Regions from separate parts of the Janthinobacterium tructae genome, predicted to be linked through region 3. Evidence: predicted binding sites of a transcription regulator. Region 3 holds the regulator's gene; each other region holds the start of a gene.
What was found. Region 3 encodes sigma-54, which starts transcription at its own class of promoters, with help from an activator protein. Its sites were predicted from a motif close to TGGCANGNAANCTGCTTT; they were not measured.
Positions count from the first base shown of each region.

Region 1: a site for sigma-54 is predicted at 5,192-5,209, ahead of FJQ89_RS21565 (beta-propeller fold lactonase family protein). Genes of this name have one in related genera too.
Region 2: a site for sigma-54 is predicted at 3,605-3,622, ahead of cydP (cytochrome oxidase putative small subunit CydP). Genes of this name have one in related genera too.

Region 1 is NZ_CP041185.1:4,905,852-4,913,889, forward strand. Features, by position in the region: gene FJQ89_RS21540 (RtcB family protein) at 1-302, shown strand, start outside; gene rtcA (RNA 3'-terminal phosphate cyclase) at 319-1,335, shown strand; gene pedF (cytochrome c-550 PedF) at 1,467-1,952, shown strand; gene FJQ89_RS21555 (substrate-binding periplasmic protein) at 1,977-2,810, shown strand; gene FJQ89_RS21560 (TonB-dependent receptor family protein) at 2,931-5,069, opposite strand; gene FJQ89_RS21565 (beta-propeller fold lactonase family protein) at 5,273-6,229, shown strand; gene adh (aldehyde dehydrogenase) at 6,578-8,038, shown strand, end outside.
Region 2 is NZ_CP041185.1:1,012,699-1,020,736, forward strand. Features, by position in the region: gene FJQ89_RS04415 (bifunctional protein tyrosine phosphatase family protein/NAD(P)/FAD-dependent oxidoreductase) at 1-43, opposite strand, end outside; gene FJQ89_RS04420 (MBL fold metallo-hydrolase) at 74-952, opposite strand; gene FJQ89_RS04425 (sigma-54 interaction domain-containing protein) at 1,198-2,529, shown strand; gene FJQ89_RS04430 (DsrE family protein) at 2,822-3,235, shown strand; gene cydP (cytochrome oxidase putative small subunit CydP) at 3,632-3,808, shown strand; gene FJQ89_RS04435 (cytochrome ubiquinol oxidase subunit I) at 3,805-5,376, shown strand; gene cydB (cytochrome d ubiquinol oxidase subunit II) at 5,388-6,524, shown strand; gene cydX (cytochrome bd-I oxidase subunit CydX) at 6,594-6,734, shown strand; gene FJQ89_RS04450 (cyd operon YbgE family protein) at 6,815-7,048, shown strand; gene FJQ89_RS04455 (group II truncated hemoglobin) at 7,063-7,494, shown strand; gene FJQ89_RS04460 (peroxiredoxin) at 7,608-8,038, shown strand, end outside.
Region 3 is NZ_CP041185.1:4,708,831-4,716,868, reverse strand. Features, by position in the region: gene ilvA (threonine ammonia-lyase, biosynthetic) at 1-164, shown strand, start outside; gene queF (NADPH-dependent 7-cyano-7-deazaguanine reductase QueF) at 277-1,119, shown strand; gene FJQ89_RS20690 (PTS sugar transporter subunit IIA) at 1,453-1,935, shown strand; gene hprK (HPr(Ser) kinase/phosphatase) at 1,972-2,907, shown strand; gene rapZ (RNase adapter RapZ) at 3,056-3,919, shown strand; gene FJQ89_RS20675 (enoyl-CoA hydratase/isomerase family protein) at 3,920-5,005, opposite strand; gene hpf (ribosome hibernation-promoting factor, HPF/YfiA family) at 5,140-5,502, opposite strand; gene FJQ89_RS20665 (RNA polymerase factor sigma-54) at 5,572-7,050, opposite strand; gene lptB (LPS export ABC transporter ATP-binding protein) at 7,055-7,810, opposite strand; gene lptA (lipopolysaccharide transport periplasmic protein LptA) at 7,810-8,038, opposite strand, start outside.

The sequences.
Region 1 (8,038 bases), 200 kb from region 3:
TGGGAATCATTCCCGGATCCATGGGCGCGAAGAGTTTTATCGTGCGCGGCAAGGGCAATGCGGAGAGTTTTCATAGCTGCAGCCACGGTGCGGGACGCACGATGAGTCGCACGGAAGCGAAGCGGCGCTTCAACCTGGCCGACCAGATCCGCGCCACCGAGGGCGTGGAATGCCGCAAGGATGAAAATGTGATCGATGAAATTCCGATGGCCTACAAGGATATCGATGCGGTGATGCTGGCGCAGCGCGAGCTGGTCGATGTGGTGCATATCCTGAAGCAGGTCGTGTGCGTCAAAGGTTAAGAGAGAGAAAGCAGAGATGATAGAAATTGATGGAGCGCAAGGTGAAGGCGGCGGACAGATTTTGCGTTCGGCGCTGAGCCTGTCCATGATCACGGGGCAGCCGTTCCGGCTGATTAACATCCGCGCGGGACGGGACAAGCCCGGCTTGCTGCGCCAGCATCTGCTGGCCGTGCAGGCTGCAGCCGCCATTTGCGGGGCGCGCACGACGCCGGTGGCGCTGCGTGCAACCAGCCTGGAATTCGTGCCGGGGACAATTCGTAGCGGCGAATACCGCTTTGCCATCGGCAGCGCCGGCAGCTGCACCCTGGTGTTGCAAACCTTGCTGCCGGCCCTGCTGCATGCGGATGGGCCGACCACCGTGCGCATCAGTGGCGGCACGCACAATGCCATGGCGCCGCCCGTGCATTTCCTGCAGCGCGCGTATGGCCGTGTTCTGGAGCAGATGGGCGCCGAGGTAGAGATGACGCAACAGCGCTATGGTTTTCATCCCGCAGGCGGCGGCGAGGTGCTGGCCACCGTGCAACCGTGCCAGCGCTTGCGGCCCATTTCACTGCTGCAGCGCGGCGAACGGAAGGCCGGGTATGCGGAAAGCGTGGTGGCGGGCGTGCATGTAAACGTAGCGCAGCGCGAGCTCGAGCGTGTCGCCGACGGCATGGGCTGGAGCGGCAAGCAGCTGCGCCTCGTCGGCTTGCCGGCGGAGCAGGGACCGGGCAACGTCCTGTTGCTGACATTGGAACATGAGCACGTCACGGAAGTATTTACGTCGTTCGGTGAAAAATCCTTGCTGGCCGAAACGGTTGCCAAGCGCCTGTTGAACGAGGTGCGCGCCTATCTCAAGACGGACGCGGCAGTCGGCGAGCACCTGGCCGACCAGCTCTTGCTGCCGATGGCGCTGGCCGGTGGCGGTAGCTTCAGTTGCAGCAAGGTGTCGCAGCATGCGCTGACGAATGCGGAGGTAATTGCCCGATTTTTGCCCGTGCGTATCACTTTCGAGCAGCGGGAGGGGGGCAGCATCTGCACGGTGGCCGCCTGACCCTCTTGGTGACACAGATACCTGTTGCAGCTGTTCCAAATTGATACATGGGCGACCGGATGTGGGGCATGTACGCATGGCATGGCATTTGCTCTTCTTGGATATTCACTAAAAAAACCAAGGAGACCAGCATGACCTATTCCATCCGTACCCTGCTCGGCGTGGCAGCCGCCGGCGCCGTCGCCCTCACTTCCCTGCTGACCTTGCCGCAGGCCTATGCGCACGGCAATGTCACGCCGCAAGGCGTCGACACCACGGGCTTGCCCAAGGTGGGCGACAAGTGGCTCGAACAAAACCCGTATCGGGGCAACAAGCTGGCCTTGACGGTCGGCACGTCGGCCTACAACCAGAATTGCGCGCGTTGCCACGGTATCGAAGCTATCTCGGGCGGCATCGCACCGGACTTGCGCCAGCTCGACCGCGATTGCTTCGGTATCAAGAATGAGACAAAGAAACAGGCTTGCTACAAGGAAACTGACAATTATTTCCTGGCGAGCATCCGTCACGGTAAAGTACGCAATGGCGCCGTGTACATGCCGCCGTTCGAAGGCGTCTTCAACCAGGAAGCCATGTGGGCCATCAAGACCTATCTGGAAACCCGCCGCGAGCCTAACTGAGCCGATTGACCACCAAGGAGTCCCATGCATTCATTCCAACTCCCGGGCGCGCGCGCGATGCTCTCGCTCGCCTGCCTGGCGCTATGCGCAGCCGCGCCAGCGCGCGCCGACTGGCAGAAAGTGCAGCAGTCGGGCAGCCTGAAAGTGGCGGTGTACAACGAGTTCGCGCCGTTTTCCGACAAGGGCACGGGCATCGATATCGACATTGCCGAAGCGCTGGCCAAAAAGCTGGGTTTGAAACTGAGCTTGCTGCCCTTTCCCGCCGGTGAAAACCTGAACGACGATTTGCGCAATATGGTGTGGAAGGGGCATTACCTCGGCTATGGTCCCGCCGATGTGATGCTGCATGTGCCGGTCGATAAAAAATTGATGGCCGATAACGATAAGGTCGAAATCTTTGCGCCGTATTATGTGGAAACCGTGCGCCTGGCGCACAGCGCGCAAGCCGTGCCGCAATTCGATGGCGTCGCTTCGCTGGCCGGCAAGCGTATCGGCGTGGAAAAGGTATCGATCGCCGCCATGCTGATGCTGGGCGAAGACAATGGCAAGTACCGCGACGACGTGCGCATCTTCGACACGGCCGCCGAAGCCTTGCAGCAATTGCAGGCAGGCAAGCTCGACGCCGTGCTGGCGAATCGTTCGGAAATCGAGTCGGTGCTGAAAAGCGATCCCGCTTTTCCCTTGAGCGAAGTGGCGTTCGCCCGCCTGCCGCGTGCCGGCTGGGCCGTGGGCCTGGCCGTCAGCCGCCAGCAGCTCGACGTGGGCAAGTTGCTGCAGGCAGCCATGAACGAGATGGCGGCCAGCGGTGAATTGAAAGCCATCTTTGAGAAATATGGGGTGAAGGAAGCGCGGCCGTAATAGGCCATGTTGAATGACAATAAAGCCCGCGCTTCGGAAGAGGCGCGGGCTTTTTCATGAGAACGCCTGAAAAATGTTCAGGGCAATGCAACGCCGCCATGGACTTTTTCTCAGGTGTTCTTAAAACGAGTATTGCGCGCTAGCGCCTAACAACCAATTGCGTCCCGGCGCCGCTTCATAGTAGCGCTTGTTGCTGTCGCCGACGATGACGGAGCCCACGTAGGTCTTGTCGAAAAGATTGTTCAGGCGGGCAAACTCCTTGAAGCGCCAATTCCCCACGTTTTGCTTGGCATTGACCCTGGCATTGAACACCGTGTAGCCGGGCGCCGGTTTTTCGATATTGCTGTCTTCCGCGTACACCTGATTGCTGGCCACGCTTTCCAGCGCCGCGCCGAAGCGGTCGAGCGTGTCTTTCCAGGCCAGTTCCGCAAACAGGTTGGCGCTGGGCGCGCCCGGCAAGCGGCTGCCTTCGCGCACATTGCCAAAGGCCTGGTCATATACGGCGTGCAGGCTGGTCAGCGCCACTTTTGTCGTGAAACCATACGGCAGGCTGGAGTCCAGGGACACTTCCATGCCCTGGCGCAAGGTCTTGCCCGCATTGCGGTAGCTGGTGCGCCCTCCGCTGGAACTGTCGACCACCAGCTCGTCGTTGGTCTTGATCTGGAACACAGCCGCGTTCACATGCGTGTTGTTGCCGATCCTGGCCTTGACACCCGCCTCCAGGTTGGTGCTGGTGGCCGGTTTCAGCTGGTAATTGAAGCCGCCGCCCGTGCCCGAGTAAAACAGTTCGTTCAAGGTGGGTGCTTCGAAGCCGCGCGCGGCGCTGGCGTACACGTTGACGTTCGGCGTCAGTTTATACAGCAGGCCCAGCACCGGAGTCGTGTGGCTGAATTCCAGGCTGCCGCTGTCGTTGCCATTGCTGAGGAAATGGTCGTTAACTTCCACTTTCATCTTGCTGTAGCGCACACCAGCGCTGAGCAGCCATGGCCCGCTTTGCCATTCCATCTGGAGATACGGATCGAGGCTGGAGACGACATCCTGCTCGTCGCGGCGCAGCTTGCCTTTTACGCCAAAGCTATTGCCAATGTAATTCTCATAGCCGGTGCGGTCATCGCTGGAGCGGCCGTAATCGATGCCGATGGTGGTGCTCAGCTTGCCGTCAGCCAATTGATTTACGTGCAGCCAGTTGGTATCGATGCCATAGAACTGGCGCTGGAAGTCGACCACACCGCCCGAATGGCTGGCCGGTGCCTGGAAGCCTTTGGTGAAAGCCTGGTACTGGATGACATCGCGGTTGCCGCCATACACCATCACATGCAGGCGGTCGTCGCCAAACGCTTGTTCATAGGTGGCGCCGATCTGCTGGTGGTCGATACTCTTGCGCGTGTTGTAGCGCTCGGCCAGGGTGCGTTTCGGGCTCTGTGTATCCGTCGTATCGATTTCGCCGGCGCGCGGGTCGCGGGCAAACGTGGCCCAGGTGGCGCCCAGCGGATCTTGCGTGTTGCCCTGGTGCAGGCTGTTGGCGACGATGGTCAGCTTGCTGTCCGCATTGGGCTTGACGGTGATCTTGCCGAACGCCTGTTCGCGCGTGGCGGCGCTGTGGTCGCGGAAGCCATCCGTGCGGAAGCGCGAACCGTCGAGCACGTAGCCGATGCCGCCTGCCTGGCCTTGCGCCGTCAGGTCCACCTTGCTGGTGCCGAAACTGCCGCCCGTTACATTTAGTTCGACGGACGGGGGATTCTGCCCATCCTTGGAAAACAGCTGGATCACGCCGCCAGAATGGTTGCCATAGATGGCAGAAAACGGTCCGCGCAGCACTTCGATGCGCTCGGCCGTATCGAGGTTGAAGGTAGCGGCCTGGCCCTGGCCATCGGGCATGCTGGCAGGAATGCCATCGCTGATCAGTTTGACGCCGCGCACGCCGAAGGCCGAGCGGGCGCCAAAGCCGCGCGACGAGATCTGCAAGTCTTGCGCGTAGTTCTGGCGGTTCTGCACAACCAGGCCCGGCACTGCGGCCAGCGCTTCCGATGCATTGACGCGGATTTGGCCATCCTGAATGCGGGCGCTGTCGACCACGTCGAGCGAGGCCGGCACTTCCTGGCTGGGGTGGGCGATGCGGCTGCCGCTGATGACCACCGTATCCATGAGTTGCCCGTTGGCCAGGTCAGCTGCCTCGGCGGCGAAAACGTGGGGGGCGAGGGTGGCGCTGCCGGCGACAAACAGGCTGGCAATGGTGTTCAAGCGGAAACGATGCTGCATGCGGGTTCTCCAATGTGAATAAAAGCCTGCTTGAGCGCGTGAGCGGCGCAGGTCTGCATAGTTGTATCAAGCAATATGCCTGCCATGTCTCCATTGGTGGGCTGAAATTATACGCGCGTCAGTGGCACGGCGTTTGCATGCAGCAATGTTCAGAGGCGCCGATGCCGCGCGCTTTTCCTGTGTTTTCCATTGAAAAGGTGATTATGCCCAACTTCTTCTCACGCTTGCGACAGGTCTGCTGGCTGCTGCCTGCGCTTGCCAGCAGCGCCCTCCAGGCCGCTCCTTTTGCCTATGTCCCCAATGAAAAATCGGGCACCTTGAGCGTGATCGACACGGCGACCGACCAGGTGGTGCACCAGATCGCGGCAGGCAAGCGGCCGCGCGGCATCGCCGCCGACCCGACCGGGCGGCAATTGTTTGTCACCGATGCCGCCAGCAGCGCCTTGTTGCTGATCGATAACGCGAGCGGCACGCCCGTGCGCACGGTGGCGCTGGGCAAGTCGCCCGAAGGCGTCAGCGCTTCGCAGGACGGTCGTTACGTGGCCGTGGCCGTCGAGGAAAACAACAGCGTGAGCTTGCTCGATGGTCAGACGGGCGTCTTGCTCGCCGATATCAAGGTGCAGGGACGCAATCCGGAACATGCCGTGTTTAGCCCGGACGGGCGCTGGCTGCTGGTCAGTGCGGAAGAGGCCGAGCAAGTCGATGTCATTGATGTGACGCAACGCCGCCAGGTGGCGTCCATCGCCGTGGGCTTGCGTCCGCGCGGCATTGGATTCAGTCCGGACTCGGGCCACGCCTATGTGGCGTGCGAACTGGTCAACGCCGTGTATGTGATCGACATGGCTGCGCGCAAGGCCGTCGCCACCATTCCAGCGGGCAAGAATGCCAACGGCATCGCCGTCCATCCCAGCGGCAAGCAGGTGTATGTCTCGAACGGCACGGACGGCACGGTGATGGTGATCGATACGGCCAGCAACAAGGTGACGGCCACCATTCCCGTCGGCAAACGTCCGTGGAATATGGCCATCACGCCCGATGGCAGCAAGCTGTACGTGGCCAATGGCCGCTCGAACAGCGTGTCCGTCATCGATACTGCCAGCGCGCGCAAAGTGGCCGATATTGCCGTGGGCGAATTGCCATGGGGCGTGGTGATACGGTAGTGGTACAGGCGCAGGTGTTCCAGTCTGGTACACCTGTTCCATTGTGCAGCGGCGCAGGGAGCGCGATGCGGGGTGGTGGCGAGGCTGGCACGGATTGGAACAGGGGCCGCGCCGCCTGTTCAAAACGCCAACACAGCCACGCCCACGGCTCAAGCCCGGGGCATGCGCTGAAAAGCGCGCCGGTATTGACGCCACGCCCTTGTAACAGGGGGAAAAGCGGCTAAGTTTGTAGTGGGATGGTGAGCTGGCACGGCATTTGCGGAAGACTCCGTGTACTCACCCCATCTGTACCAGGACGTTTGATTTTAATTAAGTAATTCCATTCTAATTAACCCGATAGAGGACGACATGAATCTCGCAGACATCAGCAAACTGGGCGTAGCCAATCCCTTCAAACAACGTTATGACAATTACATTGGCGGCCAGTTCGTTGCACCAGTAAAAGGTGAATACTTTCCTAACATCACACCCATCACGGGCTTGCCGTTTTGCGAAATCGCCCGTTCCACGGCGGAAGATGTCGAGCTGGCGCTGGACGCCGCGCATGCCGCCAAGGATGCCTGGGGCAAGACTTCACCCGCCGAGCGCGCCAATATCCTGAACCGCATCGCCGACCGCATCGAACAAAACCTGAGCCTGATCGCCACGGCGGAAACCATCGATAACGGCAAGCCGATCCGTGAAACGATGAATGCCGACATTCCGCTGGCCATCGACCATTTCCGTTACTTCGCCGGCTGCATCCGCGCGCAGGAAGGTTCCGTCGCGCAAATCGACGCGGAAACCTATGCCTATCACTACCATGAGCCGCTGGGTGTCGTGGGCCAGATCATCCCGTGGAATTTCCCGATTCTGATGGCCGTGTGGAAACTGGCGCCAGCCCTGGCCGCCGGCAATTGCGTGGTCCTCAAACCGGCCGAGCAAACCCCCGCCTCCATCATGGTGTTGATCGAACTGATCGGCGACTTGCTGCCACCGGGCGTGTTGAACATCATCAACGGTTTTGGCCTGGAAGCGGGCAAGCCGCTGGCGTCGAGCAAGCGCATCGCCAAGATCGCCTTTACGGGTGAAACGGGCACGGGCCGCTTGATCATGGGCTATGCCGCGCAAAACCTGATTCCCGTCACACTGGAGCTGGGCGGCAAGTCGCCGAACATCTTCTTTGAAGATGTGATGGATGCCGATGATGATTATTTCGATAAGTGCCTGGAAGGCTTCACCATGTTTGCGCTGAATCAAGGCGAGGTGTGCACCTGCCCATCGCGCGTGCTGATCCAGGAATCGATCTACGAGAAATTCATCGAACGGGCCTTGAAGCGCGTGGCCGCCATCAAGCAGGGCAACCCGCTCGACTCGTCCACCATGATCGGCGCCCAGGCGTCGCAGGAGCAGCTGGAGAAAATCCTGTCCTACCTCGACATCGGCCGCCAGGAAGGCGCCGAAGTGCTGGCCGGTGGTGAGCGCCATACGCAGGCAGGCGATCTGGAGGGCGGCTACTACGTGCGTCCGACGGTGTTCAAGGGCAACAACAAGATGCGCATCTTCCAGGAAGAGATCTTTGGACCAGTCGTGTCCGTGACCACCTTCAAGGATGAGGCCGAAGCGCTGGCGATTGCCAACGATACCTTGTACGGCCTGGGTGCCGGCTTGTGGACGCGTGACGGTTCGCGCGCCTTCCGCATGGGACGCGCCATCCAGGCGGGCCGCGTGTGGACCAATTGCTATCACCTGTATCCAGCCCACGCCGCGTTCGGCGGCTACAAGCAGTCGGGTATCGGCCGCGAAAACCACAAGATGATGCTCGACCAC
Region 2 (8,038 bases), 2.6 Mb from region 3:
GCGGTGCGACCGCCAGTCCCGGCACGAGTGGGCGAATATCCATGTTGTCTCCGTGTATTTTTTATAGGATGGTTCAGGCTGCGTTGAGCGGAATTTTCAGATAACGCACGCCGTTGTCTTCCGGTTCGGGCAAGTGGCCGGCGCGCATGTTCACCTGCACCGCCGGCAGGATCAGCGTCGGCATGTCAAGTGTCGCGTCACGCTTTTTGCGCATCGCCACGAAACCGGCTTCGCTAATGCCGTTGCGCACGTGAATGTTGTGGGCGCGCTCGTCGGCAACGCTGCTGACGAATTGCACTTCGCGCCCGCCGGGCAGGTAGTCGTGACACATATACAGCAAGGTGTCAGACGGCAAGCTCAGTACCTTGTTAATCGAGTGAAACAGCGTGTGCGCATCGCCACCGGGGAAATCGCAGCGCGCGGTGCCGTAGTCGGGCATGAAGAGGGTATCGCCGACAAACGCCATTGCGTCATCGCCTACGACATAGGTCATGCAGGCCGGCGTATGGCCTGGCGTGTGCAGCGTGCGGCATGCCAGGGAGCCGATCGCAAACGTTTCATCGTCCGCGAACAAGTGATCGAACTGGCTGCCATCGCGCGCCATGTCGGCACCGGCATTGAACAGTTTGCCGAACACTTGCTGCACCGTCGTGATGTGCATGCCGATGCCAATCTGGCCGCCGAGTTGTTCCTTCAGATAAGGTGCCGCCGTCAGATGATCGGCATGAACATGGGTTTCCAATATCCATTGCACGTTGGCGCCAAGTTCACGCACGCGCGCGATCAATTTATCCGCCGAGCGGGTGGCTGTGTGACCCGACTTCGGGTCGTAGTCGAGCACGCTGTCGATCAATGCGCATTGCCCTGTTGTCGTATCGAGCACCAAATAACTGACGGTATTGGTGGCGGGGTCGAAAAAGCCTTCGACCTGTGCGTGTACGGTGTTTGCCATGATGATGGGTCTCCTGTGGAAGCTGGCCTGTTGCGACAGGCATGCCGGTATATTGCAATAATCATGCCAATCAATTTATTTTCATGAATTTTTATAAGCAATTGATTTGATGCATATTTTTATCACGTCGTTGCGCTAACGCCGCGCTATGCGCTGACATTGGCAGCTAAATGACACTCAGGTGGCAGTATTTCTGGTGTCGATGGCAGTCCTGTGGCAAGGTGACTGTCTTGCCAGGAGAGACCATGCCCATCACAACGCCTATCGTCATCGCTTTGGAGCCACATTCGCCGCAAGTCCAGGCGCTGGTTTCCTTCCTCGAACACGAGCCAGATCCAATGATTGTGCTCGATCCTGAATACAACATCCTGGCAGCCAATACCGCCTATCAGCGCCAGTTCGCCAGCGTCGACAAGCCGTACATCGGCCACAAGTGTTACCGCGTCTCGCATCACTACGATGTCCCGTGCGACCAGGCTGGCGAACATTGTCCGATGAAAAAGGCCCTGGAACTGCGCGGACCGGACCGGGTCTTGCACATCCACCACACGCCGCGCGGCCCCGAGCATGTCGAAGTCGAATTGCGTCCCATCCTCGATGAGCGCGGCGTGATCGTCGCCTACGTCGAGCGGCTCACCGTGGTGCGCAGCGCGTCGGCGCGCCCCAGCGGAGATGGCCTGGTCGGTCGCTCGCCAGCATTCAATCTGGCATTGTCGGCGTTGCAGCGGGTCGCCCCGTCGATGTTGCCGGCGCTGCTGCTGGGAGAATCCGGCACCGGCAAGGAATTGTTTGCCCGCGCCGTGCACGAGGGCAGTGCGCGTGCCAGTGGACCGTTCGTTGTCGTCGATTGCTCTGGTTTGACCGAAACGCTTTTTGAAAGCGAACTGTTTGGCCATGAAAAAGGCGCGTTCACCGGCGCTACCGCGCGCAAGCCGGGCCTGGTTGAAACGGCACAGGGCGGCACGTTGTTCCTGGATGAGATCGGCGATGTGCCGCTGGCCATGCAGGTGAAATTGTTGCGTTTGATCGAGTCTGGCACCTATCGGCGCGTCGGCAGCATCGAGACGCAGCATGCCAATTTTCGACTGGTGGCGGCGACCCACAAGTCGCTGGAAAAAATGATGGCGGAAGGCGCCTTTCGCACCGACTTGTATTACCGTATCAGCGCCTTCCCGATTCACTTGCCGGCGCTACGCGAGCGCAGCGATGACATCGCGCTCCTGGTTCATTCGTTCTTGCAGCATAGTATCTCCGGCCAGCGCCGCCTGACAATTGAACCACAAGCGCTGCTGCAACTACAGTTGCGCGCATGGCCGGGCAATATCCGCGAATTGCGCAATGTACTCGAGCGCGCGCGCCTGTTTGCCGACGATGGCGTGATCCGCTGCGAACATTTGCCATCCGCGTTGGGGCCGTCTACGCCACTACCGGCGCTGCCGATCGACACCATTCCGATCGGCGCCTCGTTGACGGAGGCTATCGCCACCTTCACCGGCACCCGCAGCGAACTGGCGACGAAACTCGGCATCAGCGAACGCACGCTATACCGGCGCCTGAAGAAGCTAGGTCTGGCTTGACAGCGCCGGAGGACTGCCAGTGGCGGTCAGCTTTTGGCAGCAAGTTCTGCCAGAATTGACTGCCATGCGGTTTCTGCAAGGCAGAATAGCTGCGGGGGATATTACAAGTCATTGATTGCATGATGGAATATTTATTCACAGCGGATATGGCGCGCATATTGCTATGTATGAAATTACGGGGCGTCCGTTGCGCGCCAGTCAGCGTGTGATGTTTTGTCATTCGCGCTGCTGGGCAAACAGGCATCTTTCCTTTGGCTGGTCTGCTATGCAGGTAATTTTTACAGGAGTTCGCATGAAAAAACCGATGTTGGTGGGTGCTGGTTTGTTGGCGGTATCGTTGTCTGGTCAAGCTGCCGAATTATTTTTGACGATCAATAGCGGCAGTCCCATGACGCAAGCTGCCGGCTTGGTACTGGCCAGTCAGGCGATCGAGCAAAAAGCCACGGTACGCGTGCTGTTATGTGATGCCGGCGGCGACATTGCTGTCATCGGTAAGGTCATGCCAAGCCTGAAGCCCCGCAATGTGACGCCCCAGCAAATGCTGCAGGGCTTGATCAAGAGCGGCGCCAAGGTCGAGGTCTGCGCATTGTACTTGCCAAATGCCGGGCGCCAGGCTAGTGACTTGCTGGACGGTGTGACAGCGGCCATACCTGCCGACGTGATTGCCTATTTGCTCAGGTCCGAGGTGAAAACGCTGGCGTTCTGACTACCTGGTCAAACAGTTTCAGGGAATGCATTCGCAATCCCGATGAAAAGCTTCCCTCCGAGGAAGCTTTTTTACATAAAAGCACTGTGTTCATGCCCGAGGCGCATCGGTACCGATTAGCCATGTGAAATTACCCTCGCTGGCAAGGGGGGGCGCGCTTTTGCCATTTACGGCGACATGGCAATGCAGTTGCCAGCCAGAAAAAACAGCAACCGCCGGTTTCACACCGTCGCGCAATCATGACAGCGTCTGTCAGTCATGGCAGTGACTGACAGTGTGACGGTAAATTGCGCTGCCATATTTCAGCACTGTTTTCAATAAAAATGTTCAAGTCCTTGTTTTTAATTGATTAATTAAAAAAAATTTCATTGGCATGAAACCTGCTCTAAAGATGTTATGCCCCCTGTCGACCAACGCCTCCTGCGCCAGTTAATCATCGCTGTGCTGATCAAGATCATTGTCTTGACTGCACTGTGGTGGTCATTCGTGCGCGACGCCCGCGTCAGCGTCGATGGAGATGGCGTCTCAGACCGGATCAGTGGCATAACATCTTCTCAAGGAGCAAGAAAGTGATTTCAGAACAATTGGTGGACTTGTCGAGGCTACAATTTGCCGCCACGGCGATGTACCACTTTCTTTTCGTGCCGCTCACCGTTGGTATGGTGTGGTTGCTGGTGATAATGGAAAGCGTCTACGTGATGACCGGCAAGGTGATCTGGAAAGACATGACGCGCTTCTGGGGTAAGTTGTTCGGGATCAATTTTGCGCTCGGCGTCACCACCGGCATCACGCTCGAATTCCAGTTCGGCACCAACTGGGCGTATTACTCGCATTATGTCGGCGACATCTTCGGCGCGCCGCTGGCGATCGAAGGCATGATGGCGTTCTTCCTCGAGTCGACGATGATCGGCCTGTTCTTCTTCGGCTGGAACCGCCTGAGCCGGCCGCAGCATCTGCTGGTGACGCTGCTGATGGCGATCGGCACCAACTTGTCGGCGTTGTGGATATTGATTGCGAATGGCTGGATGCAAAATCCGGTCGGCTCCGAATTCAGTTACCTGACGATGCGCATGGAAATGGTCGATTTCTGGGCCGTGGTGTTCAATCCGGTGGCGCAGGCCAAGTTTGTGCATACGGTATCGGCCGGCTATGTCACCGGCGCGATGTTCGTGCTGTCGATTTCGAGCTGGTACTTGCTCAAGGGCCGCAATATCGAATTCGCCAAGCGCAGCTTCCGCGTGGCGGCCGCGTTCGGCCTGGCGTCGGTGCTGAGCGTGATCGTTCTCGGCGACGAGTCCGGCTACACCGTGGGCGAAGCCCAGCAAACGAAGATGGCGGCGATCGAAGCGATGTGGGAAACCAAGCCAGCGCCCGCCAGCCTGACCCTGGTGGCCAGCATCAATGAAGCTGAATCGAAGAACAATTGGGAAATCGAGGTGCCGTGGGTCATGGGATTGATCGGCACCCGCTCGGTGAGCAAGCAAATCCCCGGCATCCACGACATCAAGAGCAAGAACCGCGAGCGCATCATCAACGGCATGCTGGCCGTGACGGCGTTGGAAACGCTGCGCAAGCATCGCCTTGACACCGTCGCGCTGCAGGTGTTCGAGCGGCATAAGGCAGATCTCGGTTTTGGCCTGTTGCTAAAAAAATATGTCGTCGATGTCAATCAGGCCACCCCGGAAATGATCGCGCGCGCCGTCAACGACACGATGCCACGCGTGACGCCGATGTTCTGGGCTTTCCGCATCATGGTGGGCCTGGGCGTGGCGATGCTGCTGCTGTTTGGCCTCGCGTTCTGGAGTACGCTGAAATCGACGTGTTCGAAAAAGCCGTGGCTACTGAAGTGGGCGTTGTGGATGCTGCCAGCACCGTGGATCGCCTGCGAACTGGGCTGGTTCGTCGCCGAATATGGCCGCCAGCCGTGGACTATTTATGGCGTGTTGCCAACCCACATGAGCGTCTCCACGCTCAGCGTCAATAACCTTTATGGCTCGCTGGCCGGCTTCATCGTGTTCTACACGGTGCTGCTGATCGTCGAGATGTTCTTGATGGTCAAGTTCGCGCGCCAGGGACCGGGCAGCCTCGGCACCGGCCGCTATCAGCAAGATGTTGCTCGTCATTCGCCCATACAGGCATAAGGAGAACCAAGATGCTCGATTATTCCACTCTTAAAATCATCTGGTGGCTGCTGGTGGGCGTGCTGTTGATCGGCTTTGCGATCATGGATGGGCACGATATGGGCGTGGGCACGCTGCTGCCATTCGTCGGCAGGAGCGACATCGAACGGCGCGTCGTCATCAACACGGTCGGCCCGCACTGGGATGGCAACCAGGTCTGGTTCATCACCGCCGGCGGCGCCTTGTTTGCTGCCTGGCCGATCGTGTATGCGACCGCGTTCAGCGGCTTTTATTGGGCCATGATGCTGGTGCTGTGGGCGCTGTTTTTCCGCCCGGTCGGCTTCGATTACCGTAGCAAGATCCACAATGCTGCATGGCGCAGCACATGGGACTGGGGTTTGTTCATCGGTGGCGTGGTGCCGCCCCTGGTGTTCGGCATCGCGTTCGGCAACCTGCTGCAAGGCGTGCCATTCCACTTCGATGACTATCTGGTGTCGACCTACACAGGCAGTTTCTGGCAGCTACTGAACCCGTTCGCGTTGTTGGTCGGCGTCGTCAGCAGCGCGATGATCACGCTGCAAGGCGGCACCTATCTGGCGCACCGCACAGAAGGCGTGCTCCAGCGTCGCGCGATCCAGGGTGCCATCGGCGCAGCCATCTTGCTGACGGTCACTTTCATCGCAGCCGGCTTCTGGCTGCAACACATTGAAGGCTTCCGGATCACATCGGTGATCGATATGGGAGCGCTGCCTGATCCGCTGGGCAAGACGGTCGTGCGCGAAGCTGGCGCGTGGATGGGCAATTATGCCAAGCAACCGCTGTTGTGGCTGCTACCTGCGCTGGGTATCGCGGGCGCGCTGCTGGCAGCAAGCTTGTTGCTGGCACGTTGGACATTGACTGCATTTGTTGCGTCCTCGCTGGCGGTAGTCGGCGTGATCGGCACGGCCGGGGCGTCGATGTTTCCGTTCATTATGCCATCGTCATCGATGCCAGATGCCAGCCTGACGCTGTGGGACAGCGTTTCCAGCCATCTGAGCCTGGCCATCATGCTGTGGGCCACATTGATCCTCCTGCCGTTGATCGTGATGTACACATCGTGGACTTATCGCGTGATGCGCGGCAAGGTCACTGTAGCGCACATCGAGGCCAATGAACATTCGGCGTATTGAAGCGTTCAGCCGTTGACAGATTCGGCTCATGACCTGGTTTGACTTGTTAATCAATTAAGGAAACACATTATGTGGTATTTCGCCTGGATGCTGGGAGTCGGCTTTGCGCTGCTGCTGGCCATCATGAATGCAATGTGGGGAGAAAACGAAGCCGCGCGCGCGCAGCAAGATGATGAAGAAAGTGGCGAACGCCACGAAAGCCTGCCATGAGCGTTACGAAAACCATCAAAACCACGAATGCCACGCAAGTATCGGCGGCGCCATCGCACATCCATGTGCCCAGCCTGACAATGGCAATTGTCATCATGCTGGTGGCGACCGTGTATCCACCTTTGATGGTGGATACCACAGGCAAGGCTGACCATGGGTTGATGACGGCGCTGTTTTTTGCGATGAGCGCTGGCTTCGTGCGCGGCGTCGGCTTTGTGCCGCAGGCGCTGGCCTGGCGGTGCCTATTTTCAAGCTGGGCCTGCATGGCGGCGCTAGCCGTGGCGCTGTGGATAAAATTTTTGAGTGGCAATTGATGAAAGGGAATGACATGAAAGAAGAGTCCGCTCTGGCGCCAGACAGCGTCTATCTGCGTTTGGGCGGCGAGCAAGCCATGCATACGCTGGTCGATCGTTTTTACGCGCTGATGGATGAGCTGCCCGAGGCTTGGTCGGTGCGCTGCCTGCACCCGGAGAGCCTGGCCGGCAGTGCCGATAGCCTGTTCAAGTTTCTCAGCGGCTGGTTCGGCGGGCCGCCGCTGTATATCAACGAGCGCGGCCATCCGCGCTTGCGGATGCGCCATGCACCGTATGCGATTGGCATTGCCCAGCGCGATGAATGGATGCTGTGCATGCGCCAGGCATTGGCCGAACAAGTGCGCGATCCGGTCCTGCATGCGACGGTATTGCGCGCCTTTGGCGACATGGCCGACCATATGGTCAATACCGATGGCCGCAGCGCATGTGCTGCGGCGAACGGCTGATGCGCCGGCAATATATTGGATTGGAGCAGCTTACGTAGGAATTGGCACGACCGCTGAACTGACCATTTGCATCACATCCTTTCTATATTCTTCAATTTCAGGAGTTCACCATCATGGATAACACTCAAGCAGCAAGCTTTCCACAACTCAACTCGCCGGCACCCGACTTCAATGTCAAAACTACGCATGGCGACCGTACATTGGCGCACTACCAGGGCAAGTGGCTGATTCTGTTTTCCCATCCTGCCGATTTCACGCCGGTCTGCACCACCGAATTTATCGGTTTTGCCAAGGCAGCGCCACAATTTACCGAAATGGGTTGCGAACTACTTGGTTTATCGATCGACAGCTTGTTTTCGCACCTGGCGTGGGTACGCAACATCCAGGAAAAATTTGGCGTCGCCATTCCGTTCCCTATCATCGAAGACATCAAAATGGAAGTTGCACGTGCCTATGGCATGGTGCATCCGGGCGCTGCCGACACCCAGGCTGTGCGCGCGACCTTCTTCATTGATCCCAAAGGAATTCTGCGCGCGATGGTGTA
Region 3 (8,038 bases):
CCCTGTGTCATTACCGCAGCCAGGGCGGCGACGTGGGCCGCATCCTGGTGGGCCTGCAAGTGCCGCCCGATGAAATGGGAGAATTCGCCCGCTTCCTCGATACCCTCGGCTATCGTTATTGGGATGAAAGCAGCAATCCTGTGTATAAACTGTTCCTGGGGTAATAAGCCCAACTGCAAATACTGGGGTCGTACCCTGCAGGGTACGACCCCAGCCGTCGCCGTTGGGTTGAAATAGGCTACCATGCGTGCTTGACTGAATTCACGCCACACGACCATGACCACCACCAACGACCTCGCCGAACAATCTCCCCTCGGCAAAAGCTCCGCCTACCGCAGCGATTACGCGCCGGAACTGCTGTTTCCGATTCCCCGCCAAGGCAAGCGCGACGAGCTGGAATTGCACGGCACCTTGCCGTTCTTCGGCCTCGATATCTGGAATGCGTATGAACTGTCGTGGCTGAACCAGCGCGGCAAGCCGCAGGTGGCCATTGCCAAGGTCAGCGCGCCGGCCGATTCGCCGAACATCATCGAGTCGAAATCGTTCAAGCTGTACCTGAACTCGTTCAACCAGACCAAGCTGGACAGCCCTGAAGCGTTGCTGACCTTGCTCAAGCAGGATTTGTCGAACGGCTTTGGCGCGCCCGTGCAAGTGGAACTGACCTTGCAGGAAGATTTCGGCAAGCTCAAAATGGGCGAGTTCGACGGCGTGCTGCTCGACCGCCTGGACCTGGAAATCACGCAATACACGCCCTCGCCGCTGCTGCTGAAGGCGGCGTTCGATGATGCGCCCGTGGAAGAAAAACTCGTCTCGCACTTGCTCAAATCGAATTGCCTGGTGACGGGTCAGCCGGACTGGGGCAGCGTGCAGATCGCGTATGCAGGACCACAGATCGACCAGGAAAGCCTGCTGCGCTACCTGATCGGTTTTCGCGAACACAATGAATTCCATGAGCAATGCGTGGAGCGCATTTTTGTCGATATCTTGCGCCAGTGCAAGCCGCAAAAACTGTCCGTGTATGCGCGTTATACGCGCCGCGGCGGGCTCGATATCAATCCGTGGCGCAGCAACTTCAGCACGGGCACGATGCCGGGCAATCTGCGCAATGCGCGCCAGTAATACCAGGCAACACCACAAAACCATGCCAACAGGAATGTTGGCTGTGTTTTAAAACAACGTTACCGTAGTGCCGCAGAGCATGTCAAAGACGCTGAAAAATCGGAAAATCGCCATTCGGCGGCGGAAAAATCTGTTCGCCGTGTGTTTTTAATCAAGAAATAGCCGATACACCCCGATGTTATTTTTTTGCTAAAATGATGGCGACATGGGCTGTAGCGCGCACTGTGCCCGCAGCGGGCGTATACTGTTGAGAATTGGCGTTACAGGCCGCAGAAACAGGCCTATAATTCGGCTCGCAAGCCCTCTGCGCATTGCACCATTTCATTGAGTGTCATGACTAATCTTAGCAAAATACTATCCCTCGAAAACGTCCTGCTGGACCTGGAAGTGTCCAGTAAAAAGCGCGCCTTCGAGCAAGCCGGCCTGATCTTCGAAAACAATTACGGCATCGCCCGCTCTACCGTTTCGGACAATCTGTTTGCCCGCGAACGCCTGGGCTCGACAGGCCTGGGCCATGGCGTGGCCGTACCGCATGGCAGGGTCAAGGGCAGCAAGACCCTGAAAGCCCCGCTGGGCGCCTTCGTGCGTCTGGCCGAGCCGATTCCGTTCGAGTCGCCCGATGGCAAGCCCGTCAATCTGCTGTTTTTCCTGCTGATTCCCGATCATGTCACCCAGCAACATCTGGAAATTTTGTCGGAAATCGCCGAAATGTTTTCCGACGATGCCTTCCGCACGGCGCTGGCCACGGATCCGGAACCGAAATCCGTGCATTCGCGCATCGTCAATTGGCAACCCAGTCTGCAAGCGACGGGTTAAACTTCAGGTATTCCTCCACTCCTGAAGAAGACTGCCATGTTGCAAACGCCGCTGACGATACAACGCCTGTACGACGATAATCGTGAAAGTCTGCAACTGGGCTGGTTCGCCGGCTTTCCCGGCGGCGAGCGCCTGATCTCGGGCGACGTCTCGTCGGCCGCCGACCAGGTGGGCCACTTGAACCTGATCCATCCGGGCCGCATCCAGGTCTTCGGTCACCAGGAAATCAATTATTATCAGCGCCTGAAGGTCAACACGCGCACGCATGTGATCGGTGAACTGATCGCCGGCGGCCCACCCGCGCTGATCATCGCGCAAGGGCTGGAAACGCCGCCCGACATCCTCGCCATCTGCGACGAGCAAAACATTCCCCTGTTCTCGACCCCGCTGCCGGCCGCGCAAGTGATCGACTTCCTGCGCGTCTACCTGTCCAAAAAGCTGGCGCAGCGCATCATCATGCATGGCGTGTTCATGGACGTGCTGGGCGTGGGCGTGCTGATCACGGGCGATTCGGGTCTGGGCAAGAGCGAGCTGGGCCTGGAACTGATTTCGCGCAGCCACGGCCTGGTGGCCGATGACGCCGTGGAATTCTCGCGCATCGCGCCCAACATGATCGAAGGCCGCTGCCCGCCCCTGCTGCAAAACCTGCTGGAAGTGCGGGGCCTGGGCTTGCTCGATATCAAGGCCATCTTTGGCGAAACGGCCGTGCGCCGCAAGATGCGTTTGAAACTGATCGTGCACCTGGTGCGCCGCAACGCGCTGGAAGAGGAAGTCGAACGCCTGCCCTTCCTGTTCCCCACGGAAGACGTGCTCGGCTTGCCCGTGCGCAAGGTCGTCATCCCCGTCGCCGCCGGCCGCAACATCGCCGTGCTGCTGGAAGCGGCCGTGCGCAATACGATTCTGCAGCTGCGCGGCATCGATACCTTGCAGGAGTTCATGGAGCGGCAGAGGTTGGCAATGAGTGGTGACTAATTACCGGGGTCCGACCCGACGGGTCTGACCCCACATTGACGCCAATGGCAACAATTAAATACAAGCAATGCTCGAACAATAATTGCAATAATTTGTAAAGATCATTGCCTCGGGAGCGCAGTGCCAATCTTTATTGTATGATCGGCGTATGCATATCGTCCTTATCACCGGAATATCCGGCTCCGGTAAATCCGTCGCGCTCAATGTGCTGGAAGATACCGGCTACTATTGTGTCGACAACCTGCCACCGGCCTTGCTGCCCAGCCTGGTGCAAACCTTGCTCGACGAAGGCACACCGCAACTGGCCGTCGCCGTCGATGCGCGCAGCGCCGAGTCGCTGGCCAGCCTGCCGCACAATGTGGCCCTGCTGCGCGACCAGGGGCATGACGTCAAGGTGATGTTCCTCACGGCCACCACGCATTCGCTGGTGGCGCGCTTCTCGGAAACGCGGCGCAGCCATCCGCTGTCGCACGAATTGCGTCCGAACCAGAACCCCGCCAGCCGCCGCACCCTGATCGAATGCATCTCGGAAGAACGCGAGCGCCTGTCGACCATCGAACAGCTGGGCCATGTGATCGATACCTCGGAACTGAGCGCCAATAAATTGCGCGCCTGGATCAAGGATATCGTCGCCTCCGAACGCGCGCCGCTGACCCTGTTCTTCGAATCGTTCGCCTTCAAACTGGGCGTGCCGCTGGACGCCGATTTCGTCTTCGATGTGCGGGCCTTGCCGAATCCCTATTACGACCTGGCGCTGCGTCCGCTCGACGGACGCGATGCGCCCGTGATCGCCTTCCTCGACGCGCAACCGAGCGCGCTGGAGCTGCTGGCCGACATCCGCGCCTTCATCGAGAAGTGGTTGCCGTCATTCAAATCCGACAACCGCAGCTACCTGACGGTGGCGCTCGGTTGCACGGGCGGCCAGCACCGCTCCGTGTACATGGCGGAACGGCTGGCGCAATACTTCGGCCCCAACGAGCGCGTGGTCTTGCGCCACCGCGAGCGCAGCTAATTAATCGAGGTGGCGCAGCGGATGCGCTGACGCCGGCCAGACGGGCGCAAAGAAACGCGCCACCATGGCTGCATCGACCTCGTCCAGGCTGGCAGGGTTCCAGCGTGGCGCATTGTCCTTGTCGATCACCAGCGCGCGCACGCCTTCGAGCACTTCGCCATGCGCGAAATTGTGGCGCACCACGCTGCGCTCCAGGCGCAGGCAATCGGCCACGCCCAGATGGGCACCGCGTTGCAGTAATTCCAGGGTCACCGACATCATCAAGGGAGAACGCAGGCGCATGGCCGCCAGGGCCTTGCCCGCGAACGCGCTGTCGTCCTGCGCCAGCGAGGCCATGATGGCAGCCACGGAAGGGGCGCCGAAGTGGCGGTCCAGCGCCGTGCGCGCGGTGGCCAAAGGAGAAGCCCCCGCCTCGGCCTGAAACGGCGCGGCCAGCGCCTTGATGGCCACCGGCAAGGCCTCGCCCGGCGTCGAGTCGAACAGGGCCAGCAGCGCCCCCATCTGCGCCTCGGGCAGGTAGACATCGGCCAGGCCCGTGTACAGGGCATCGGCCGCGTTGATCGTCAAGCCCGTCAAGCCCAGGTACAGGCCCAGCCGGCCGGCCAGGCGGGACAGGAAATAACTGCCGCCCACGTCCGGGAACAAGCCGATATTGACTTCCGGCATGGCCATGCGCGTGCGGCCCGTGACGATGCGCAGGCGGTTGCCGGGCCCGGCTTGCGCCACGCCCATGCCGCCGCCCATGACCACGCCATCCATCACGGCGATATACGGTTTCGGGTAGAAATGAATCACATGATTTAAGGCGTATTCTTCCGTAAAGAAATCTTCCAGCAACGCACTGCCGCCTTGCGGCGTAGCCAGGCCCGCATCGTAAAAGAAACGGATGTCGCCACCGGCGCACAGGGCTTTTTCGCTGCTGGAACGGATCACGACGGCGTCCACCTGCGGATCGTCGCGCCAGGCCAGCAAGACGGCACTCAGGGCGCGCACCATCTCCAGCGACAGGGAATTGAAGGCTTTCGGACGGTCGAGCACGATGTGCCCGGTACGGTTGCGGATGGAGGTCTGGACGAAGTCGCTCATGGCAGGCAGAAAGAAGTGAAAGTGCAAACATTCTAGCGCCTGCATGGGGAACATTGCGTTCGACAGGTACGGGCGCAAAAAAGGGCGCAAGATGTGCGCCCTTAGTTGATCACAACTGCTGGAAGCGGGTGGCCTTAAACGGCGACGACGGCGTCTTCCTCGGAGTTGTCTGGCAGATGCTTGATCGCCTCTTTACCGTGCCCTTGCACTTTGGTTTTGTATTTCATCACTTGCCTGTCCAGCTTGTCGATCAGGATATCGATTGCGGCATACAGGTCATGCGCCAGGCTTTCCACATAGACAGTTTTGCCACTCAGACGCAGGTTGACTTCGGCCTTTTGACGTTTTTCTTTCTCTTTGAGGTTATCCACGGTCAGAATCACGGCGATATCGATAACTTGATCGAAATGACGTTTCACGCGCTCCAGCTTCGTTTGTACGTATTCACGGATGGCTGGTGTCACTTCGAGATGATGTCCGCTGATGGTGAGATTCATACACACTCCTAAAGATGATCGGGTTCGTGCGGTCCATCCTATCCGGCCCGCAGAGGAACCGAAAAAAACTTACAAACACTTACGCAGGCTCACTGGCGGAATTTTCAACGCTTCCCGGTATTTGGCAACAGTACGTCGCGCAATCACCATGCCTTGTTCCCCCAGCATGTCCGCAATCTTACTGTCGGATAAAGGATTTTTAGGGTCTTCTGCTCCTGTCAGTTGCACGATCAATGCCCGTATCGCCGTCGATGATGCTTCGCCCCCCGCTTCGGTGGCGACGTGGCTACCAAAGAAATATTTCAACTCGAACATGCCGTGCGGGGTCAGCATGTACTTTTGAGTTGTTACCCGCGAGATAGTACTCTCGTGTAAACCCAGTGTATCAGCTATTTCACGGAGCACAAGGGGGCGCATGGCAACGGCCCCATGCGAGAAAAAGTTCTTTTGTCTTTCTACTATCGCTTGCGCCACGCGCAGGATCGTGTCAAAGCGCTGGCGCATATTCTTGATCAGCCACTTGGCTTCCTGCAACTGTGCGCCCATGGCGCCCTCGCCCTTGCCCTGCTTGAGCAAGTTGGCGTACATGGCGTTGACGCGCAGGCGCGGCATGACGTCGTTGTTCAGGGTGACTTGCCAGCCATTGCGCGCGCGCTTGACGACGACGTCGGGCACCACGTAATCGGACACGTCCGAGGCGAACACGGCGCCCGGATGCGGATTGCACTGGCGAATCACCGTCTGCGCTTCGCGCAAGTCTTCCTCGTCGCAATCGAGGGCTTTTTTCAGCTTGTTGAAATCGCGCTGGGCAAACCAGGCCAGGTGCTTTTCCACGATGACGAGGGCCATGCGCCGCGTCACCATGGCGACGTGCGGCAAACGCTTGATTTGCAGCGCCAGGCATTCGGATGCATTGCGCGCACCCACGCCGGGCGGATCGAAACTTTGCAACAGGGACAAGGCCGTGCGCATCTCGTCGGCGTCGATTTCCAGCTCTTCCGGCAGGCGCGCCAGGATGTCGTCGAGTGACTCTTCCAGGTAGCCATTGTCGTCGAGCGCGTCGATGATCAGCTCGACCAGCGCGCGGTCGCGCAACTCGAGCACCGTCACGCGCATCTGCTCCATCAGGTGCTCGCGCAGGGTGCAGTGATGGGCTTCCAATTGCGGACGGGAATCTTCGTCGTCGGGCGCCTTGCCCCGGCTCGCCTCGCTCCAGTCGCTGTCGCCGCCGTCCGCGGCGGCCGGGCCGTCGCCCGCCTCGCCATCAAAGGCTTCTGCTTCGGCCGGCGCCGCAGGCGCATCCTGGCCTGGCGGCTGGGGCGGCGCTTCGGCCGGCGCGGCCGTGGAACTCAGGGCCCCGTCGGACAGCAGGCGCAGCGAATGATCGAGCGGATCGTCGAGGCGCTCGAGCAAGGGATTGTCCGTCAGCAGTTGCTCTAGTTCCTGGTGCAATTCCAGGGTAGACAATTGCAACAGGCGTATCGATTGCTGCAACTGCGGCGTCAGTGCCAGGTGCTGCGAAGTGCGCAGCTGCAATGATTGTTTCATTGGCTCACATGCGGAAGTGTTCGCCCAGGTAGACCCGGCGTACCGACTCGTTCGCGATGATGTCGTCGGGGCGTCCCGACGCCAGCACCGAGCCCTGGTTGATGATGTAGGCACGGTCGCAGATACCCAGCGTCTCGCGCACATTATGGTCGGTGATCAGCACGCCGATATTGCGCTCCTTCAAGAAGCGCACGATGCGCTGGATCTCGATCACGGCGATCGGGTCGACACCGGCGAACGGTTCGTCGAGCAGCACGAAACGCGGGTCGGTCGCCAGCGCGCGGGCGATTTCCACACGGCGGCGCTCGCCGCCCGACAGCGACAGCGCCTGGTTCTCGCGCAACTTTTCAATTTGCAAGTCGGCCAGCAATTTATCCAGGCGCTCCTCGATCTCGGCCTTCTTCAGGGGACGGCCTTCGACGGTCTGGATTTCCAGCACGGCGCGGATATTGTCTTCCACCGTCAGCTTGCGGAAGACGGACGCTTCCTGCGGCAGATACGACAGGCCCATCTGCGCGCGGCGGTGGATCGGCAGGCGGGAAATGTCCACGCCGCTGATATCGATGGTGCCGCCGTCCGACGGCACCAGGCCGACGATCATGTAGAACGAGGTGGTCTTGCCGGCGCCGTTCGGGCCCAGCAATCCCACCACTTCGCCGCATTCGACTTGCAGCGAGACATCATGCACGACTTGCCGCTTGCCATAGGTTTTTTGCAGCCCGCGAACGATCAGGGTGCTGCCGCAACGTGTATTGTCCATTAGTTCTTTCCTGGTGCGGGCGTGGCCGGCGCCTTGGGCTTCGGCTGGATCACCATGCGCACGCTGCCGCCATCGGGCGTGCTGGTGCCGCTGTCGGAATTTTCCATTTTGAATACTTCCTTGCGGCTGTCATACGAGATGAAGGCACCGTTGGCCACGTCGGTCACTTTCGTGCCTTCCAGGCGCGTCAGCTTGGCCTTGGAAAACAGTTTCACCACTTCCGTCTTG